4 regions of the Neobacillus sp. PVCKKU3 genome follow, and region 1 is predicted to be linked to each of the others. Evidence: riboswitches for the same ligand, from Rfam matches in the RefSeq annotation. Region 1 holds a riboswitch; each other region holds the start of a gene.
The links. Region 1 has a riboswitch for S-adenosylmethionine ahead of metK (methionine adenosyltransferase). Riboswitches for the same ligand answer to the same signal wherever they lie in the genome.
Positions count from the first base shown of each region.

Region 2: another riboswitch for S-adenosylmethionine. It lies ahead of ACNQGS_RS27430 (5-methyltetrahydropteroyltriglutamate--homocysteine S-methyltransferase); the one in region 1 lies ahead of metK (methionine adenosyltransferase).
Region 3: another riboswitch for S-adenosylmethionine. It lies ahead of ACNQGS_RS15540 (homoserine dehydrogenase); the one in region 1 lies ahead of metK (methionine adenosyltransferase).
Region 4: another riboswitch for S-adenosylmethionine. It lies ahead of ACNQGS_RS23235 (methionine ABC transporter ATP-binding protein); the one in region 1 lies ahead of metK (methionine adenosyltransferase).

Region 1 covers NZ_JBLVQN010000005.1:26,462-31,365, forward strand. The annotation lists gene pckA (phosphoenolpyruvate carboxykinase (ATP)) at 1-1,459, opposite strand, end outside; SAM riboswitch class I at 1,723-1,856, shown strand; gene metK (methionine adenosyltransferase) at 2,121-3,323, shown strand; gene asnB (asparagine synthase (glutamine-hydrolyzing)) at 3,556-4,904, shown strand, end outside.
Region 2 covers NZ_JBLVQN010000063.1:2,604-7,507, reverse strand. The annotation lists gene ACNQGS_RS27435 (multidrug effflux MFS transporter) at 197-1,435, opposite strand; gene ACNQGS_RS27430 (5-methyltetrahydropteroyltriglutamate--homocysteine S-methyltransferase) at 1,624-2,751, opposite strand; SAM riboswitch class I at 2,833-2,931, opposite strand; gene ACNQGS_RS27425 (peroxiredoxin) at 3,144-3,761, shown strand; gene ACNQGS_RS27420 (hypothetical protein) at 3,973-4,179, shown strand; gene ACNQGS_RS27415 (aldolase catalytic domain-containing protein) at 4,289-4,904, shown strand, end outside.
Region 3 covers NZ_JBLVQN010000021.1:68,013-72,916, reverse strand. The annotation lists gene ACNQGS_RS15560 (TIGR01777 family oxidoreductase) at 1-156, shown strand, start outside; gene ACNQGS_RS15555 (YfhE family protein) at 252-380, shown strand; gene ACNQGS_RS15550 (YfhD family protein) at 495-677, shown strand; gene ACNQGS_RS15545 (DoxX family protein) at 826-1,320, opposite strand; gene ACNQGS_RS15540 (homoserine dehydrogenase) at 1,813-3,048, opposite strand; SAM riboswitch class I at 3,115-3,226, opposite strand; gene ACNQGS_RS15535 (GNAT family N-acetyltransferase) at 3,303-3,974, opposite strand; gene ACNQGS_RS15530 (GNAT family N-acetyltransferase) at 3,997-4,659, opposite strand; gene ACNQGS_RS15525 (carbon-nitrogen hydrolase family protein) at 4,678-4,904, opposite strand, start outside.
Region 4 covers NZ_JBLVQN010000043.1:1,912-6,815, forward strand. The annotation lists gene ACNQGS_RS23230 (O-acetylhomoserine aminocarboxypropyltransferase/cysteine synthase family protein) at 1-1,307, shown strand, start outside; SAM riboswitch class I at 1,433-1,539, shown strand; gene ACNQGS_RS23235 (methionine ABC transporter ATP-binding protein) at 1,662-2,687, shown strand; gene ACNQGS_RS23240 (methionine ABC transporter permease) at 2,680-3,345, shown strand; gene ACNQGS_RS23245 (MetQ/NlpA family ABC transporter substrate-binding protein) at 3,361-4,191, shown strand; gene sufC (Fe-S cluster assembly ATPase SufC) at 4,564-4,904, shown strand, end outside.

The sequences.
Region 1 (4,904 bases):
TAATCGGCTGAAGCACTTCATCAGGGACCCCAGCAATATGGAGCGGGATATTTAGGCCAAAGAATGTATCCTTAACAGTTTCTACGTGATTTAGTTCTCCTTCAAGAGCTGCCTGCACCATTGCTCTTGTATATGAGAGTTTCATACGATTGCCGACGCCGTATTCTCCGCCAGTCCAGCCTGTATTAACCAAAAACACATTAACGTTATGCTCAAGTATTTTTTCTCCTAGCATTTCGGCATAGCGTGTAGCCGGCAGCGGCAGGAATGGTGCACCAAAACAGGTTGAGAAGGTTGCCTGCGGTGAAGTAATGCCACGCTCTGTTCCAGCAAGCTTTGATGTAAATCCGCTTAAGAAATGGTACATGGCTTGTTCCCTTGTTAATTTAGCGATTGGCGGAAGAACACCAAATGCATCTGCAGTTAAAAACACAATGGTATTCGGGTGCCCGGCAATGCTAGGCTGGACAATATTATCAATGGCCTCCATTGGATATGCGGCCCGAGTGTTTTCTGTTAATGTTCCATCATCGTAATCCGGAATTCTCGATTCCTGGTTAATCACAACATTTTCAAGAACGGTCCCGAAACGGATGGCATCAAAGATTTGCGGTTCTTTTTCACGGGATAGATTAATACATTTTGCATAGCAGCCGCCTTCAATATTAAAGACGCCATTTGATGACCAGCCGTGCTCATCATCGCCGATTAGACGGCGATTAGGGTCTGCGGAAAGAGTTGTTTTTCCAGTTCCGGATAAACCGAAGAATAATGCTACATCCCCTTCAATGCCGACATTCGCTGAACAGTGCATAGAGAAAATATTGTTTTCAGGCAGTAAATAGTTCATGACAGAGAAAATTGATTTTTTCATTTCCCCCGCATATTCAGTTCCTCCAATTAGAACTACGCGGCGTTCAAATGATATAATAATGAAGGTTTCAGAATTCGTACCGTCGACTGCCGGGTTTGCTTTGAAATTAGGGGCAGAAATTACTGTAAATTCAGCTTCATGAGTCAGAAGTTCATCTTCCGAAGGCCGAATGAACAACTGGTGGGCAAAAAGATTATGCCAAGCAAATTCATTTATGACTTGAATCGGCAGTTGTGATTTCTTATCAGCACCAGCAAAGCCTTTAAATACATATACTTCTTCTTGCTGTTTTAAGTATTCTAATACCTTATTATAAAGATGATCGAAAGTCTCTTGTGAGATTGGCTGATTTAAAGAACCCCAGGCAATTTTATCTTTGGTTGACTCCTCCAAAACAGTGAATTTGTCTTCTGGAGACCGCCCAGTATATTTTCCTGTTGAAACACGAACCGCTCCGGTGGAAGTGAGTGTCCCTTCTTTTCTGCTGAGGATTTTTTCAACTAGCTGCGGCACAGATAATTGGACTTGGACATTACTTTCATTAAGTAATTCCTTTAATTCATTTGGGATATGAACAGAATTCATTTAATGAACCTTCCTTTTTATGGTTTTTTTAATTTGATATATTAATATTGAATAGTATAACACAATTAAAATAATAGTCTATACTAATTAGCGAAATTATGCTGTATTTTATACCTTATTCTAAAGGTGATTAAAAAGTCATGAAAAAAACAGTTTAAGCATATTTTGTATCATACTCCATTGTATATTTTGGTTAATGTTGCTAAAAAATACATTGACATACTTTAAGAATCTGGGGTATGATTTAACCTTGAACGGATACTCTCTTATCCCGAGCTGGTGGAGGGACAGGCCCTATGAAACCCAGCAACCTGCAACTAGGAAAATGTCTATTTTTAGTCGTTTTTCGGGCAAAGGTGCTCAACCTGATGCAAGGCTAGTCCTTGAACGATAAGAGTGAAAGGCACGCAAAATGTTTGCATTCAACCTTTCCTCATGGAAAGGTTTTTTTGTCTATTTGGCAAACACACGTGCTGTTTGAATCGCTTTACTAATCTTCTAAAGAATCTCGGTTGGGTTTTTTCGGTAGTATTTCATAAAAACCTGATGTTTATTTCATACTATTAGGGATGAGTTCCGTATCAAAATGGAGGTTATTTGGAAAGGGTGTTAACCTTTGAAAAGTGAGCCTCATTATTTCATTATTATAGGAGGAATTCAGATGTCACTAAAACGCCATTTGTTCACTTCTGAATCAGTAACTGAAGGTCATCCTGATAAGATTTGTGACCAGATTTCTGATTCTATTTTAGACGCCATTCTAGCAAAGGATGCAAATGCCCGCGTAGCTGCTGAAACATCAGTAACGACCGGCTTAGTTCTAGTTGCCGGCGAAATCACTACCTCTACATATGTAGATATCCCAAAAATTGTTCGTGAGACGATCAAAGAAATTGGCTATGTTCGTGCGAAATATGGCTTTGATTCGGAAACATGTGCGGTGTTAACCTCTATTGATGAACAGTCTCCTGACATTGCTATGGGTGTCAATCAAGCACTTGAAGCTCGTGAAGGTCAAATGTCAGATAAAGAAATTGAAGCAATTGGTGCAGGTGACCAAGGTTTAATGTTCGGCTTCGCCTGTAACGAAACGAAAGAGCTGATGCCTCTTCCGATATCTTTAGCCCATAAGCTTGCCCGCCGGTTGACGGAGGTTCGTAAAGAGGATATCCTTCCATACCTTCGTCCGGACGGAAAAACACAAGTAACGGTCGAATACGATGAGAACAACAAACCGGTTCGGATTGATACAATTGTTATTTCCACCCAGCACCATCCGGAAATTGGACTAGAGCAAATCCAGCGCAATGTTAAGGAACATGTTATTAATCCGGTTGTACCAAAAGAATTAATCGATGAAAATACAAAATATTTTATAAACCCAACCGGCCGCTTCGTAATCGGCGGACCGCAGGGGGATGCAGGACTGACTGGCCGTAAAATTATCGTGGATACTTACGGAGGCTATGCCCGTCACGGCGGCGGCGCTTTTTCCGGTAAGGACCCGACAAAGGTTGACCGTTCTGCCGCTTATGCTGCACGTTATGTTGCTAAAAATATTGTCGCAGCAGGTTTAGCTGAAAAATGTGAAGTCCAGCTTGCCTATGCGATTGGTGTAGCAAGACCGGTATCGATTTCCATCGATACTTTTGGCACAGGCAAAGTCAGCGAACAGGTATTGGTTGACTTAGTAAGTAAAAACTTCGACCTGCGCCCTGCAGGAATCATTAAAATGCTGGATTTACGCCGCCCCATTTATAAGCAAACAGCAGCTTACGGACATTTTGGCCGTACGGATGTTGATCTTCCTTGGGAACGCACTGATAAGGCAGATGCATTACGTGAGCAGGCAGAAGGAAAATAATATGGAGTGGGAGTTGCATTAAGGTGTAACTCCCATTTTTCATTAAACGTCTATTTTCTTGTTCAGTGTTTTAAAAATTGGAATAAAATGTTTAAGTAGGACTATTGAAGTGAAAAATGATGATACATGATTTTCCTTTTGTTCACAGTGCCATTTTTGAAAAAAAAGTGGTAGTATTAGAGAGTATGTTTTTACAAAAGGATATTTTGAAATAGAGTAGGTGAGGTACATAATGTGCGGTTTTATCGGTTGTGTACATGACAAAACGCAAAATTATCGTGACGAAGAAAAGCAGCTTTTTAAAAATATGAACGATATTATAACCCATCGTGGACCAGATGATGATGGTTATTATGATGATGATCATATTCAATTTGGTTTCCGCCGGTTAAGTATCATTGATATTGAATCCGGGCACCAGCCGCTAACGTATGAAAACGAAAGATACTGGATTATTTTTAACGGTGAAATTTATAACTATGTCGAGCTTCGTGAAGAGTTGCTCAAAGAAGGACTAACTTTTTCCACAAGCTCTGATACAGAGGTTATCATTGCTCTCTACAGCCATCTAAAGGAAAAAGCAGTTGAACGCTTGCGCGGGATGTTTGCTTTTGTTATCTGGGATAAGCAGGAACAAACACTTTATGGGGCTCGAGATCCGTTTGGAATTAAACCATTCTTTTATATGGAGGATGGTGACAGAACCTTCTTTGCTTCTGAGAAAAAGAGCATTTTGCTGGCTCTTAAAAATGATGTGCTGGATTATGATTCCTTGCAGCATTATCTAACCTATCAGTTTGTTCCAGAACCTGATACCCTATCTGAAGGAATTAAAAAGCTTGAACCAGGCCATTATTTTACAAAAAAAATCGGCTCGAAGATGGAAATGAACCGCTACTGGAAGGCACATTTTCACCCAGTACTAAAATCGGAAGATGACTTCGTAAAGGAAATCCGTGATATTCTGTTTGATTCGGTTGAAAAGCATATGCGCAGTGATGTTCCGGTTGGTTCATTCTTATCAGGTGGGATTGACTCTTCCATCATTGCCTCGATTGCAAAGCAATTCCATCCGGCTATTAAAACGTTTTCCGTCGGATTTGAGCACAATGGCTTCAGCGAAATTGATGTTGCCAAGGAAACAGCTGAAAAGCTTGGCGTAGAAAACATCAGCTATATCATTACGCCTGAGGAATATATGAAAGAAGTTCCGAAAATTATTTGGCATATGGATGACCCGCTTGCCGACCCAGCCTGTGTTCCATTATATTTTGTCGCCCGTGAAGCGAGAAAGCATGTTACGGTTGTTCTTTCAGGCGAAGGCGCTGATGAATTGTTTGGCGGCTATAATATTTACCGCGAACCTGGCGATTTGGAGATTTTTAATAAAATTCCTAGAGTCGGAAAGGTCCTTCTAAAAGGAATTGCCGATATGCTTCCGGAAGGGATGAAAGGAAAGAGCTTTATTGAACGCGGGGTAACACCGATGGAGCAGCGCTACATTGGTAATGCCAAGATGTTCGACGAAGCGGAAAAACGTGAGCTTTTGAGTGTCTATCGTGAAGGCTTGAACTATACCGA
Region 2 (4,904 bases), on a different contig from region 1:
AGCAATCACGGTCTTGACCAAAACCAACCTTAAAATCGGGAAAACCGTCCTCAATAACTAATTCAATAAGAACAAAGTTCTCGAAAACAGCCTAAGTAAAAAAGAGTGCTATTCAATTCTGTAAAGCACTCTTTTTTATGTTATTTCATTGTCAAATTCTATGGCATTTGCTATTCCAAAACAAGGTCATGCACCTCTAAAGTGAACCCCTTACTCGGTTTCTCTTTACTAGAATCCAATACAATAACACTGCTCCACAACCGGCACATATAATCACTACGCCCATCGGAATGGCCGTCTGCCCGCCGCCTATACCAACGAGGGGAGCGACAAATCCACCAAAGGTAAAGGAAGTAACACCCAGCAAGGCAGAAGCACTTCCCGCATTTTTTCCTTGTGTTTGCATGGCTAAGGAGAATCCTGCTGTATTTACCATTCCTACACTGGATACAACGAAAAACAATGGAATCAAAATCAAAATTAGCTTTGCCTGTAAAAATAAAAGAAGCAGTAAAATGATTCCGCCTGTTGCGGACATTCCCAATCCGAATTGGAACAGTTTAGCTTCAGGGATTCTCCCTGCCAACCTGCCTGTTGTTTGACTCATGATCATAATCCCGATTGCGTTGATCGCAAAGATCATGCTAAACATTTGCGGGGAGGCACCGTAAATATCCTGTACGACAAAGGGAGAACCTGAAATGTACGCGAACATGCCTGCAAAGACTAAGCCCTGCGCTAAAGCATATCCCATAAAGCTTCGATCCATGATTAGTTTTAAAAAAGGTCTAAATGTATTCTTCATGCCTCCAGCCGAACGCTTTTCTTTAGGCAGCGTTTCAGGCAAACCAAAAAGAATGACAAAAAACATTACGATTCCAATGATACTTAAAACAATAAAGACACCTTGCCATGGAAATGCTTTAAGCAGCTGCGCACCAATAATCGGAGCGAGGATCGGGGCCAGCCCGTTCACCAATGCAAGAAGTGCAAAAAACTTGGTTAATTCAGTTCCTGAATATAAATCTCTGACAATCGCCCTTGAAATGACAATTCCTGCTGATCCAGCAAAGCCCTGGATGAGCCGTAAGATAATTAATCCCCAAATGGAAGGGCTAAATACGCAAAGAAGGGACACGACAAAGTAAATCATTAAGCCAACCAAAAGTGGTTTACGCCGGCCGGTTACATCACTGATAGGTCCAGTGAGCAGCTGCCCTGATGCTAAACCGAGCACGAAAAGCGAAAGGCTAAGTTGGACAGAAGATGCATTTGTATGGAAATCTTTTGCGATATTTGGCAGGGCCGGTAAATACATATCAATGGATAAAGGGCCGAATGCTGCAAGTGAACCGAGAACAATCGCCATCCATACTCGTTTAGAACGAGAAAGCACTGCTTGATGATCCTCTGCCTTTTGTATGAAATCCCCCATATAGTAAGTCATGCCTCCAGTTATGTAAATCCAATCTAGTTACCTAAGATTTTATCATTCTATGTTAACAGATTATTCAATATTTAGGAATTCTTTAAAGTAGGAACATACAACCAATTTCAGAAATGATTAAATTGAAAAAGGCCGCCTTTCATCATAGAAATGGAAGGCGGCCTCTTCTAGTGGGTTTAAATGGTTCCCCAAACATCCTTAGCAATAGCCACTACATGTTTAATCTTATTCCACTGCTCTTCTTCCGTTAAAATATTTCCTTCTTCTGTGCTGGCAAAGCCGCATTGAGGGCTTACTGCCAGGTTTTCTAAAGGAATAAATTGGCTTGCTTCTTTAATTCTTGCTTTAATGGATTCTGGATCCTCGAGTTCTGGGAATTTAGATGTGAATAATCCTAGTACAACGGTTAGGTTAGGACGCTGGAAGCCTTTTAAAGGTTCGAAGTCACCAGAACGCTGATCATCATACTCTAGGAATAGCCCGTCCACATTTAGCTCAGCGAAAATGGCATCGGAAATTTGATCGTAACCGCCGCTTGTAATATAGGTGGATCTGAAGTTGCCGCGGCAAATGTGCATCGTAATTGTCATATCTTCCGGCTTATTGGCAATGGTTTCATTGATTGCACTTACTCTTGTTTTGATGATTTCATGTACATCCAAGCCAACTTTTTCAACCACTGCATTGATTCGCTCTTCTGAAACAAAATCAATCCAAGATGTGTCGTCTAATTGCAAGTAACGGCAGCCAGCATCATAGAAAGCCTGGATGGCTTTTTGATAAGCCGCTACGGTATCTTTATAAAGTTGTTCGATGTTGCCATTGTAATACTCATCGCCTTGAATTCTCGTAAATAACATATTCGGGCTTGGAATGGAGAACTTCGCCACTTGGCTGCCATCTCCATATTTTTCAACTGCCTGCTTTAAAAACTTGAAATGCTCGAGCATATAATGATCATTAAAGTCAACTTTGCCCACTACTTTAATGGCGTTGTTTCTTGTTTGGGCGCCTTTGAAGTTGCTGATATATTCATTTTCGAAAAATGCTACACCTTCCAAACCAGCCAGGAAATCCAAATGCCACCATGAGCGTCTAAACTCACCATCTGTAATGGATTTTAATCCTGCTCCAATTTGGTTTTGAACTAATTTCTCAATTTCTTGATCCTCAACCGCCTTCAGGGCAGCTGCATCAATTTCCCCATTGGCAAAAGCCTTTCTAGCTTCTTTAACCGGTTCTGTTCGAAGAAAGCTGCCGACATGGTCAGCTTTGAATGGAGTTTTTACTAGTGTTGCTGTCATTAATTATTCCTTCTTTCTCGGTGTAATAAAAAACCCTCTTCTCAAAAATAAGAAGAGGGGTAATAGCCATTACTAAATCTCTTCTTATCTTCAAGCACTCGCTTCTGGAATTGGCACAGTACGAACGTGTCTGCTGCCGAGGCTTCAAAGGGCCAGTCCCTCCACCTCTCTTGATAAGAATATTCGAAAATATTTAATTAACAGTAAAGATACACCTGTTCTGATTTTCTGTCAACAAAAATCTACAACACTATTATTGTGGTTGAATGGAAAAGCTATCCAAAATAGGCTCAATCGGACAAATACCTAAACATATATTATTTATGGTAACGCTATTAAAGAACGAACTGCAGCAAGGAATTAAGATTCAGGTGATGATCTGAGGTGAAACAATGGAATTTAACAGGCGAGAGGGTCATTTTGATGGATCTTCGCAGCCATTTTGTGCACAAACAACGGATATGGCGCCCCTATTTGAAGCAGACGCTTATGATCATGCAGATAAGAAAATAAAAAAGCTTCGTCTAGAAAGCTATCGTGGAAGCTGGGTTATTTTATTTTTTTATGCAAGTGATTTTACCTTTGTTTGACCGACAGAATTGGCAGCGGTCGCTGCTATTAAGGATCAACTAAAGACACTTAATACAAATGTCCTTGCTGTTAGCACGGACAGTGTGTATGCCCATAAAGTTTTCGCTGAGGTATCTCCTAATGCCTCTCAGGTATCATTTCCACTTCTAAGTGACCGAACACACCAAATCAGTAAAGCATACAGAGTCCTAAATGAAAAAGTTGGGGCAGCCTTAAGAGCAACCGTCATTATCGATCCAGATGGAATAATTGTATCCAAATTGGTATACCCATTAGAAGTTGGCCGAAATGTTTACGAAATACTAAGGATCATACAAGGAGTACAATACGGAAGAAGCACCGGAGAAGGAGTCCCAGCTAACTGGATTCCCGGTAATCCAGGAATCATTAGAGACCCAAAGTATATCGGAAGAATTTGAGGCATGGGGACGGTTCTCATGCCTCATTTAGGCTTTTAAGATCCTCAACATATATCATTGATTCCTTAATTTTGTCGTAATTTGTCGAAAAGTTAATAAAAATGTACGCGTTTTCACCTGATATGATAGGTTCTATACAAATATTCTAAATATTCATCCCTTTGTGACTACCCAGAAAAAATGGATAGATCGGTCTGTCAGGAGGTATAAAATGTGCCAGGAACACAGAAACAAAAATGTAGAAGTAAATTTTGAAATACCTGAAAACATAATCCAAAGTTTTAGAGATGCTGTTGAAAAAAATGGAAAGTCAATGAATGACGTGCTTAGGTTATATATGCAAAAATACATTTGGAAACAAAGTGAATTACAAAGAAATAGACAAATGCGACGTCAAAGTATTGGAGCCGAGAGATAGAAAAACTCCTAGAATTTCTAGACATGTAAGTTTGACACCTTTAAAAGATTCATGGTATATATATTCAAATTATGACGAATGAGCATAACCACAGGGGGAATTTAAAATTATGGAACATCGCAGCAAAATTTTAGATTGTACAATCCGTGATGGAGGTTTAGTTAACAATTGGGATTTCAGTGTTGAATTTGTCCAGGACTTGTATAATGGACTAAGTGCAGCAGGCGTTGAGTATATGGAGATTGGCTACAAAAACTCTGCTAAGCTTCTGAACGCAACTGAACCTAATCCATGGAGATTTCTAGATGATCAATTTTTGAAAGAAATCATTCCTGAGAAAAAGTTCACGAAGCTTTCTGCTCTCGTAGATATTGGTCGTGTTGATCCCAACGATATCCTGCCCCGTGAGCAAAGTGTGTTGGATATGATCCGGATAGCCTGCTATATCCGTGAAGTGGACAAGGGTCTGGAGCTTGTCCAAATGTTCCATGATTTAGGATATGAGACTTCGCTCAATATTATGGCTTTGTCCAGTGTGCCTGAACAGAAGCTTATTGAAGCCATGGAAATGGTCAAAGAAAGTCCAGTCGATGTTGTGTATATCGTGGACTCTTTTGGAAGCTTAGATCCGGCTGATATTGCGCATCAAGTGAAAAAGTTTCAAGCGATGCTACCTAACAAGCAGCTTGGTATTCATTCACATAACAATTTGCAGTTAGCATTTG
Region 3 (4,904 bases), on a different contig from region 1:
CTTCCGGTACCTAGTATCGCCCTAAAAACCCTCTTGGGGGAAATGAGCACACTGGTTGTCGATGGGCAGAGAGTACTGCCAAATAAACTTTTGGAATCCGGCTACACCTTCCAATATCCAGATTTAAAACCTGCCCTGAAAAATATATTTTCCTAAAGACAGTATCTTTCCTCATCGATAAGGCAAAAATGGTGAAGTGTACATTATGTACCATTTTTACCTAATTCAAATAGTTGAAAGGAATGAGCATGATGTCAGAAAATAAGAAGCGCAATAAGGATCGGGAAAGAACTAATTTAACAAGTATGCAGGAGGTCGCGTACGGCCATGAGTTTAAAATGGCGGACCGGGCCGGTGGCTACACGAAACGTAAAAGATAACAACTAAAAACTTTATATAATTTTTCCATTAATGGACCCCTTGCCATTTGCAAATGCTAGTAAAGGGAGCAGGCCTTTTGCTCCACTAGTGATAAAATGAAAGGGGTTTTTTTAATGGGCCGTTCACACGGACATAAGAGTCGTGACAAAAACAAAGCCTCACTTCCACAAGTACCGAAAAATATGAAATCAGATGGACAGGACGTAGAATTCTCCAAGGAAATGGCTGATGGAGCTGATTTAGAGGCAATGGCGCGCGCAAATGCGGCAAATCAGCGCGTCAGAAATCGAAAATAATAAATGAAAACTCGCCGATTGGGGAGTCCGAAAGGACGGTTCATGGGGCGTAGTTGAATTTATACTTTTAGCAAAAAAAGAAGAAGCAGGATTCCTGCTTCTTTAATGTATTTAAAGGGGGAGTTAACGATTATTAATTGGTGCTGCCTTATTGCGTTTTTACCTCATTTACATGAGCTTTTTTGAAATAGCCTTTGATAAAAGGAACTGCATATCGGTCAAGACCGAAGTAGTAAGCTCCTGCACCTGCGAATAACAGAATCATCGCGGCTGTATAAAGAATTGGGTTCGTGCTTGTCGTACCTGCCAGCATAAAGTTCAAGTTCATAAATGCACCGGCAATCAAGGCTGGGATTGTGGCTAAACCAACGATTAAACCAAGACCGACTAACATTTCTCCCCAAGGTATTAATGTATTAAAAATTCCCACGTTAGGCATAGCGAATTGCTGTAAGAAATCTGCATACCATGCTTGAACCGCAGGGTGTTCGCCAGTTGCTGCCGCCATTGCTCCTTTTAGGAACCCTGTAGCATCGAAACCGCCAGTTAACTTATGATAACCTGCTTCTATCCATTGTAATCCAAGCCAAACACGTAATACTGTCCAAACAACAGCTGCGTAAGGAGTTTTGTACCATCTCATCATAATCATCTCCATAGTTTTTTTGTGAAGTATTTCACAAATTTAACTTTAAGTTATTCCCTTATGAAAGGGATTGATCAGCTAGCTGTGTCTTGTAAGGAAGTCTTTGTGAATTGCTTCACTATCTTCTTTACACTTTTAATATACTCTCCTGCTATTGAAAAAACAAGGGCTTTCACAGTTTCTTAACATATTAATGTTAGATATATGAAGAGATTGTGAACGCAATACAGCACGTTCCCCCTCCTCTTTTGTGAACAATGTTAATAATGTGGACAACACCAGCTAACCCCTTATAAAACCTGATTTTTACAATCAGCTTTTCTGTTAATAACTAACGGTGGATAACCGCTTTCAAAATTGTGGATAATGTGCATAACATTGTGGACTACCTATAAATACAGGACTTTAGATGTGGAAAAAACACTGGATAAATGAACGTCCATACATAACAAAAGGAGCATCACATAAAAGATGCCCCTCAATCCAACCCTATAATGCCTTCGCTTCCTCAATACCCCTCACGAGGAATTCTTCCTTACCCAGGATCGAAAAATATTGAACCGATGGTTGCCTTTGCGCAAGCTGTTCGATGTCCTTTTTGGAACCCTTTAGGACAAAGATTCCCTCAGAGATTTCATCCACCAGGGTAATCGCGGGACTGCCATATTTTTGGACCAGACCCTGGACCAGCCAGTACTCCCTCTGGTGTTCATTTTTCAATTCAATGTCCTCCCCTGAGGTTTTCAAATAATTAGATTTCGTCACGTGGCTTTGACATACGTGGACCAAATCCTCGATTATGGCACTAGCCGTTGGGTACATACCTGCGCCCGGTCCTTGAAGGGTGATTTCACCAACGATATCAGATTTTACATTTACCGCATTCTCCACTCCCTCAACATGGTAAAAAGGGTGCTCAGAGCCGACCAGAACCGGCTTCACCGTTGCCTGGATGCGGGCGCCTGACTTCCAGATGCTCGCAATATGTTTAAACCTTAACCCTAAGTTTTGCGCTGCTTCAATCAATTCACTCGTAATAGACGTAATCCCTACCCGTTCAACATCACGCCAGTCAGGCTCTTCTCCAAATGCCAGCCTGCTTAAGATCATTGTTTTATAAAAAGCATCATAGCCTTCCACATCATTGGTCGGATCCGCCTCGGCATAGCCATTTTCCTGCGCCCGCAACAAGCTTTCGGCAAATGACTGCCGTTTTTCCCTCATTTCGGTCAAGATGAAATTGGACGTTCCATTGAGGATTCCCAGGATCCGCTGGACACGATTAATTTTTAAAAGCTGACCGAGCGTTTGAATGACCGGAATCCCTCCAGCCACTGTCGCCTCAAAACCAACCGACACCTGATGCTGTTCTGCCAACTCGATAAGCTCATTCCCGTGGTGGGCAAACATCTCCTTATTCGCTGTAATGATGTGGCAGCCCCGTTGGATTGCTTTTTTCAAGTAGGAAAAAGTCGGGTCTTTATCCACGATGCATTCAATCACGACATCAAGCTTCGGCAATTGCAGAATTTCTTCGAAGTCAGTTGTCAGCAGAACATTCCCGCTAATATCCCGCGGCTTTTGCTTATTTCTAACAAGGACGGCAGCAACCTCTACTTCCTTCCCTAATTCTGCCGCCAGCTCATTGCTATGTGATTGAATCGTCCGATAAACCCCTTCACCTACCGTACCGAACCCGAGAATTGCCACATTAATTACAGACATGTCTGCCACCCCTTTATTTTTTTGAAAAATAAAAACCCTCTTCATAAGAAGAGGGCTCTATTCCTCCTCTTATCTATCAGGCTACAAATAACCTGCAGGAATTAGCACCTTTTCAAGGAATACCTTGAAGGTTGCCGGGCTTCATCGGGCCTAGTCCCTCCGCCGCTCTGGATAAGAGTATTTATTTAATTTTTCATTAAATTTCCAAAGATATATAAAAAGTATATTATCTGAATTTTCAAGTGTTGTCAATATTAAAGTGGCAAAAGGGCGACCGTTTCTTTTGCTGCTAACTTCTCAACCATGTCCAGCCATTCCTGTGGTTTATTGGAAAGCACAGAATAATAGGTAGTTAGAAAGTCTTTGACAAGTGATGCCGGTATTTCAGCGATTTCTTCCTTAATCGGCATGAAGCATAGATCAAGCCCAGACACAGCTTCCCCATTGTTTTCCCAAGACGGGTGAACATAGGCAAGGTCAAGGCGCTTATAGCCTAAATGTGACAGAACCTCACGGCGCACGTACGGGTCCATGACCTTCACACCGCCAAATTCGTGTTGCTCTACACGGTATGGGTCATAGATTTCGGCAAACATTCCGAACAGCTCCTTACCGTTTTGGGCAGCAAGCTGTTTTAAGTCTTTTAGACGATTTTCAGCTAAAAATCGGCCAAGCGAGAGGCCCGGTTTGCTGATGATCGTGAAGTCGGTCATCGCAATATTCCAGTCAGGATAATAGCGGTACTCAGTCGCACCGACGACCTGGTCCTGATTGACGGCAACGAATACGCGGATACTTGGGTCTTCTAACGGTTCTTTCCACAATTCATAATCTAGGACCTCTTCCGGTGGAAAAATCTGTCCCATTAAATCGTGAAGCTTTTTAAAATTAGGGTCTTCAATATTGGTAATGCGTTTAAATTCCATTGGTTCTGATTCCCCTTATAAATTATTTAAATGGGTTCTTCCATTCCATTAATGCCGCATTGTTAAATGATTCTTCATCCTCTAAATAGTTTCTGGCGACACCGATTGGCACACGTCCGCAGCGAAGGAGAAAGCTGATAACAGGATCCTTCAGCTCGCCCTTGATGACAGCGTCGAGATACCCTTCCGGCGTCATTTTTTCAGCCACTTTATGATACCCCGGCATCCGCCCGCCGCCAAGAAGACGGTCATACCCTTTTTCAATGACCACATGGTACATGGCATGCATCATTAATTTTCCGAGTCCCAGCTTGCGGTACTTCGGACGGACGCTGATATCGACAATGTAGAGGGTGTTGCCGTTCGGATTATGGTTGCGGATATAGCCGTGGTCGGTCACTTCTTCCCATGTATGGCTGTGATTAGACGGGTCCAACTCGACACAAACTCCGGTCAGGGAGCCCGCCAATTCCCCATTGATTTCAACGCATAATGCCCCTTCCGGAAACAGTGTCACATGATTCGTTAATTGTTCTTCATTCCACCAAAGCTCGGATGGAAAAGGAGGCGGGAAGCATTCGGACTGGATTTCGATGAGCTGATCAAAGTCCTCCATTGTGTAATTACGTATACAAACCGGCAGCGGCCGGTCCTGATCATAAACGTAAAATTCACTGCGATACATGAAAAGGCCCCCCTCGTTTTAATTCCAATCTGTATATAAATCAGTGCGGCGGTCGCGCCAGGTGGTCACAGCCCCCCGCTCGCGAACTTCGTATAGCAGTTCCAGGTCAAGATCGGCGGTTACGACCATGTCGTTGTTGATTTCCCCTTCTACTAAAAGCCCTTTTGGCGGGAACGGGATATCGTTTGGAGTGATGATGACGGCCTGGCCAAAGTTTGCCCGCATAAAATCAACCGTTGGCAGCG
Region 4 (4,904 bases), on a different contig from region 1:
AACAAAAGAAGTTAAGGTTTGAAACATTAAGTGTTCACGGTGGCCTCTCACCAGACCCAGTAACAGGAGCACGGGCGCTACCTATCTATCAAAATAACGCCTACCAATTCAAAAGCACAGAGCATGCTGCCAACCTATTCGCCTTAGCAGAACCTGGGTACATATACACAAGGATTCACAATCCGACCACAACTGTTTTTGAAGAAAGAGTATCGCTTCTAGAAGGCGGCGTTGGCGCACTGGCAGTGGCAAGCGGAATGTCTGCCATCACATTGGCCATCTTAAACATTGCCGAAGCGGGTGATGAGATTGTTGCTGCATCCAATCTATATGGTGGAACGTATAATCTATTTGCAGTGACCCTGCCTAAATACGGGATTAATGTGAAGTTTGTCGACCCTGAGAATCCGGAAAACTTCCGTGCCGCCATTACGGAAAAAACAAAAGCTGTTTTTGCTGAAACGATCGGCAATCCAAGCTTAAGAATCCTTGATATTGAAAAGGTAGCCAATATTGCTCATGAAGCAGGGGTTCCTCTTATCGTGGACAATACCTTTGCAACACCATACTTGTGCCGTCCGATTGAGCATGGCGCTGATATCGTCGTTCACTCCGCAACCAAGTGGATATTAGGTAATGGAACAACTACAGGGGGCATCATTGTCGACGGAGGCAAGTTCGATTGGAATTCACCGAAATTCCCAGGCTTAACAACGCCAGACTCCAGCTATCATGACCTTGTTTATGCAGAGGCTCTTGGACCGGTTGCTTATATTATTAAGGCACGCGTACAGCTTCTCCGCGACATGGGGCCTGCTTTAAGCCCGCAAAGCTCATTCCAGTTTGTTCTTGGGTTAGAAACGCTTCATGTACGGATGAAAGAGCATGTCGCCAACACCCAAAAGGTAGTGGAATACTTGCATAATCATCCTGCGGTTGAATGGGTTTCATATCCGGGGTATCCATCACATCCTGATTACGAATTGGCGCAAAAATATTTACCTAAGGGCGCTGGTTCAATGGTTGTATTTGGCATTAAAGGCGGAAGAGAAGCCGGTGCGAAATTAATCGATGCGATCACCCTATGGGCGCACGTGGCCAATGTCGGCGATGCCAAGAGCTTAATTATCCATCCGGCAAGCACCACACACCAGCAGCTGGATGCGGAAGGATTAAAGTCAGCGGGTGTTTCTGAAGACTTGATCCGTCTTTCCATTGGAATCGAAAATGTTGAGGACCTAGTGGAAGATTTAGAGGATGCAATCGAAGCTGCAACAGGCTTAACATCTTTAAAAACAAATGCCTAAATTTTCCTTAAATAGTTTTTTGAAAATGTAGAATTTTGTCGTTGACACTACTATCTAACCGTGATACTATTACTTTCATAATAATAGTATTAATGCATGGATAATTAAATATAGGATAGCTTTTGCTCTTATCAAGAGAGGTGGAGGGATGTGCCCTATGAAGCCCGGCAACCGTCAATTTTATTGAAATGGTGCCAATTCACACAAAGCCTGCGGCTTTGAAAGATGGGAGAAAGGATTCATTTGATAATGATGCCTTTCTGCCTTTGCGGAGAGGCTTTTTATTTTACTAAAATAGAATTCTTTCATGAAAATTATCAAATCCTATAATAAGGACAAGAAGTAGGTGATTCAATGATTTCCATTAAAAATGTACGAAAGATTTTTTCTACCAAGCAGGGACAGCTAAAAGCTGTTGATGAAGTAAACCTGGATATAAAAGAAGGAGAAATCTTTGGTGTGATCGGATATAGCGGGGCTGGTAAAAGTACCTTAATCCGCATGTTAAATGGCCTTGAGCTGCCTACGGGTGGAACTGTCAACGTGGCTGGCCGGGAGATTTCAAAAATAAAGGGTGCAGAGCTTAGAAAAGCCCGTCAGGAAATCAGCATGATTTTCCAGCACTTCAATCTACTTTGGTCAAGAACAGTCAGTGAAAATATCGCGTTTCCATTAGAAATTGCCGGTGTGAGCGCTCCGGAAAGGAAAAAACGAGTTGAAGAGTTGATCAAGTTAGTTGGCCTTGAGGGCAGAGGTGACGCCTACCCTTCACAGTTAAGCGGTGGGCAGAAGCAGCGGGTCGGGATTGCCCGGGCCCTTGCCAATAACCCAAAGGTGCTTTTATGTGACGAGGCAACATCAGCACTCGACCCGCAAACAACAGACTCTATTCTCGACCTTTTAGTGAATATCAATAAACAATTCGGCTTAACGATTGTGCTGATTACTCACGAAATGCACGTCATCCGGAAAATCTGTCATCGAGTAGCGGTCATGGAAAGTGGGCGGATTGTCGAGCTTGGTCCGGTGCTTGATGTATTTAAAAACCCTCAGCAGCCGATTACGAAACGGTTTGTCCAGCAGGTAACCGAACCGGAAAAAACAAAGGAAACAGCAGAGCATTTGCTTGAGCGCTATCCGCATGGAAAGGTCATTCAACTATCGTTTCTTGGGGAAGCAACAGAGCAGCCATTAATCACACGTGTGATTCGTGATTATGATGTCGTAGTAAATATTCTCCAAGGTAATATTTCACATACGCAAAACGGGTCTTATGGAACATTATTTATTCATTTGGATGGCCAAGCTAATGAAATTCAGAAAGCCATCGATTATATTCACTCGCAGCAAGTGGGCGTGGAGGTGATCAGTAATGGCTGACTTTATGGAATTAGTTAAGTGGGATGAGCTGTTACTGGCAACACGTGAAACGATCTATATGACCGCTATCTCGGTCCTTGCGACATTTATTTTGGGCTTGTTACTAGGCTTGCTGCTATTTCTAACGAGTAAAGGAAACATATGGCAAAGCCGCGGGGTAAACATAATTATTGCTGGCTTTGTAAATATTTTTAGATCCATTCCCTTTATTATTTTAATTGTTTTATTAATCCCTTTTACTAAAGTTCTCGTTGGAACAATGCTCGGTGCCAATGCTGCACTGCCGGCACTGATTATTGGAGCAGCTCCGTTTTATGCTCGAATGGTGGAAATCGCCCTTAGGGAGATTGATAAAGGTGTGATTGAAGCATCCCAATCAATGGGTGCAACACATGGACATATTATTTTTAAGGTATTAATACCAGAATCCTTGCCAGCATTAATTTCCGGGATTACCGTTACGGCGATTTCACTTGTTGGCTTTACTGCAATGGCTGGGGTCATTGGAGCCGGTGGACTTGGTCATTTTGCCTATCTAGAAGGCTTTCAACGCAACAGGCCAATGGTTACATTAGTGGCAACGATTGCTATTTTAATCTTAGTTTTTATTATCCAATTTATTGGAGATTATTTTACAAAGAGAACAGATAAACGTTAACAGGAGGAGAAAAAAATGAAAAAAGTTCTGGGTTTGATCTTCATTGCGTTTACCGTATTTGCCTTAGCGGCCTGCGGCGGTGCAAAAAATGAATCGGCAGATAAAGATGGGAACAAAAAATTAGTTGTTGGTGCAACTGCTGTACCACACGCAGAAGTACTTGAAGCGGCAAAGCCAATATTGAAGAAAAAAGGTATTGATTTGGAAATTCAAGTTTTCCAAGACTATATTCTGCCAAACGTAGCATTAAAGGATAAAGAAATAGATGCAAACTATTTCCAAACACCTGGATATTTAGATCTGCAGATGAAAGAAAATAAAGATTTTGATTTTGTCAGTGTGGGTGGGGTTCATAAAGAACCAATCGGCATTTACTCAAAAAAGTATAAAAGTCTAAAAGATCTTCCAAATGGTGCAACCATTATTATGAGTGATTCTTTAAGCGACCACGGCCGTATCCTGCCGATTTTTGAAAAGGCTGGATTAATCAAGCTTAAAGAAGGCGTTGGTGCAAACGCAAGAATAGATGATATCGTTGAAAATCCAAAGAACCTGAAGTTCCCTAAATTAATTGAAGCAAAATTATTAGCATCTTCCTTTGAAAACGGTGAAGGTGATGCGGTTGCCATTAATACTAACTATGCATTAGAAGGCGGCATTGATATTGGAAAATATGGTATTGCCTTTGAAGGCAGTGACGTGGTTCCAGCCAACCTTGTTGTAGTTCGTTCAGAAGACAAAGACCGTAAAGAAATCAAAACACTTGTAGAGGTTCTTCAATCGAAAGAAATTCAAGATTTTATTAAGGATAAATACAAAGGTGCTGTTATCGCAGCAACTGAGTAATTGTTAAATATGTAGCAATATTGCAGAAAAGTCAGTGAGGATTCACTGGCTTTTCTGCATTCATTACATGAAAGCCCATTAAGTAGTAAAAAATAGATGGCATAACCACCCATGGCATTTTAGCAAAAAATAAGGTATCATTTTATTCGGGCTTGTATTACATAAAAAGTCTTTATCTGAATTTTCTTTAAAAACTTCCTGCTATTCTCATTTAGCATGTTCTTAGTGAAAATACATGCTAGTTATTACTATTAAAAAGTTGCTAACAAATTTCATTTGTTATAAGATTGTAATGAGAATAAAGTGAGAATGAATGTGGAAGATCTAAAAAATCTGTCTGCAAAGATACAATACATTTTCGGAGGTATGAATATGGCTGGATCAACTTTAACAATCAAAGATCTGCACGTAGCAATTGATGGGAAAGAAATCTTAAAGGGTGTCAACCTTGAAATAAAAGGCGGCGAAATTCACGCCATTATGGGTCCTAACGGAACTGGTAAATCTACATTATCTTCTGCTATCATGGGTCACCCTAAATATGAAGTAACAAGCGGCAGCATTACGCTTGATGGGCAAGATGTTTTAGAAATGGAAGTAGATGAGCGCGCTCGTGCTGGACTATTTTTAGCCATGCAATACCCAAGCGAAATTAACGGTGTAACGAATGCTGACTTCTTGCGTTCGGCGATTAACGCCCGTCTTGGCGAAGG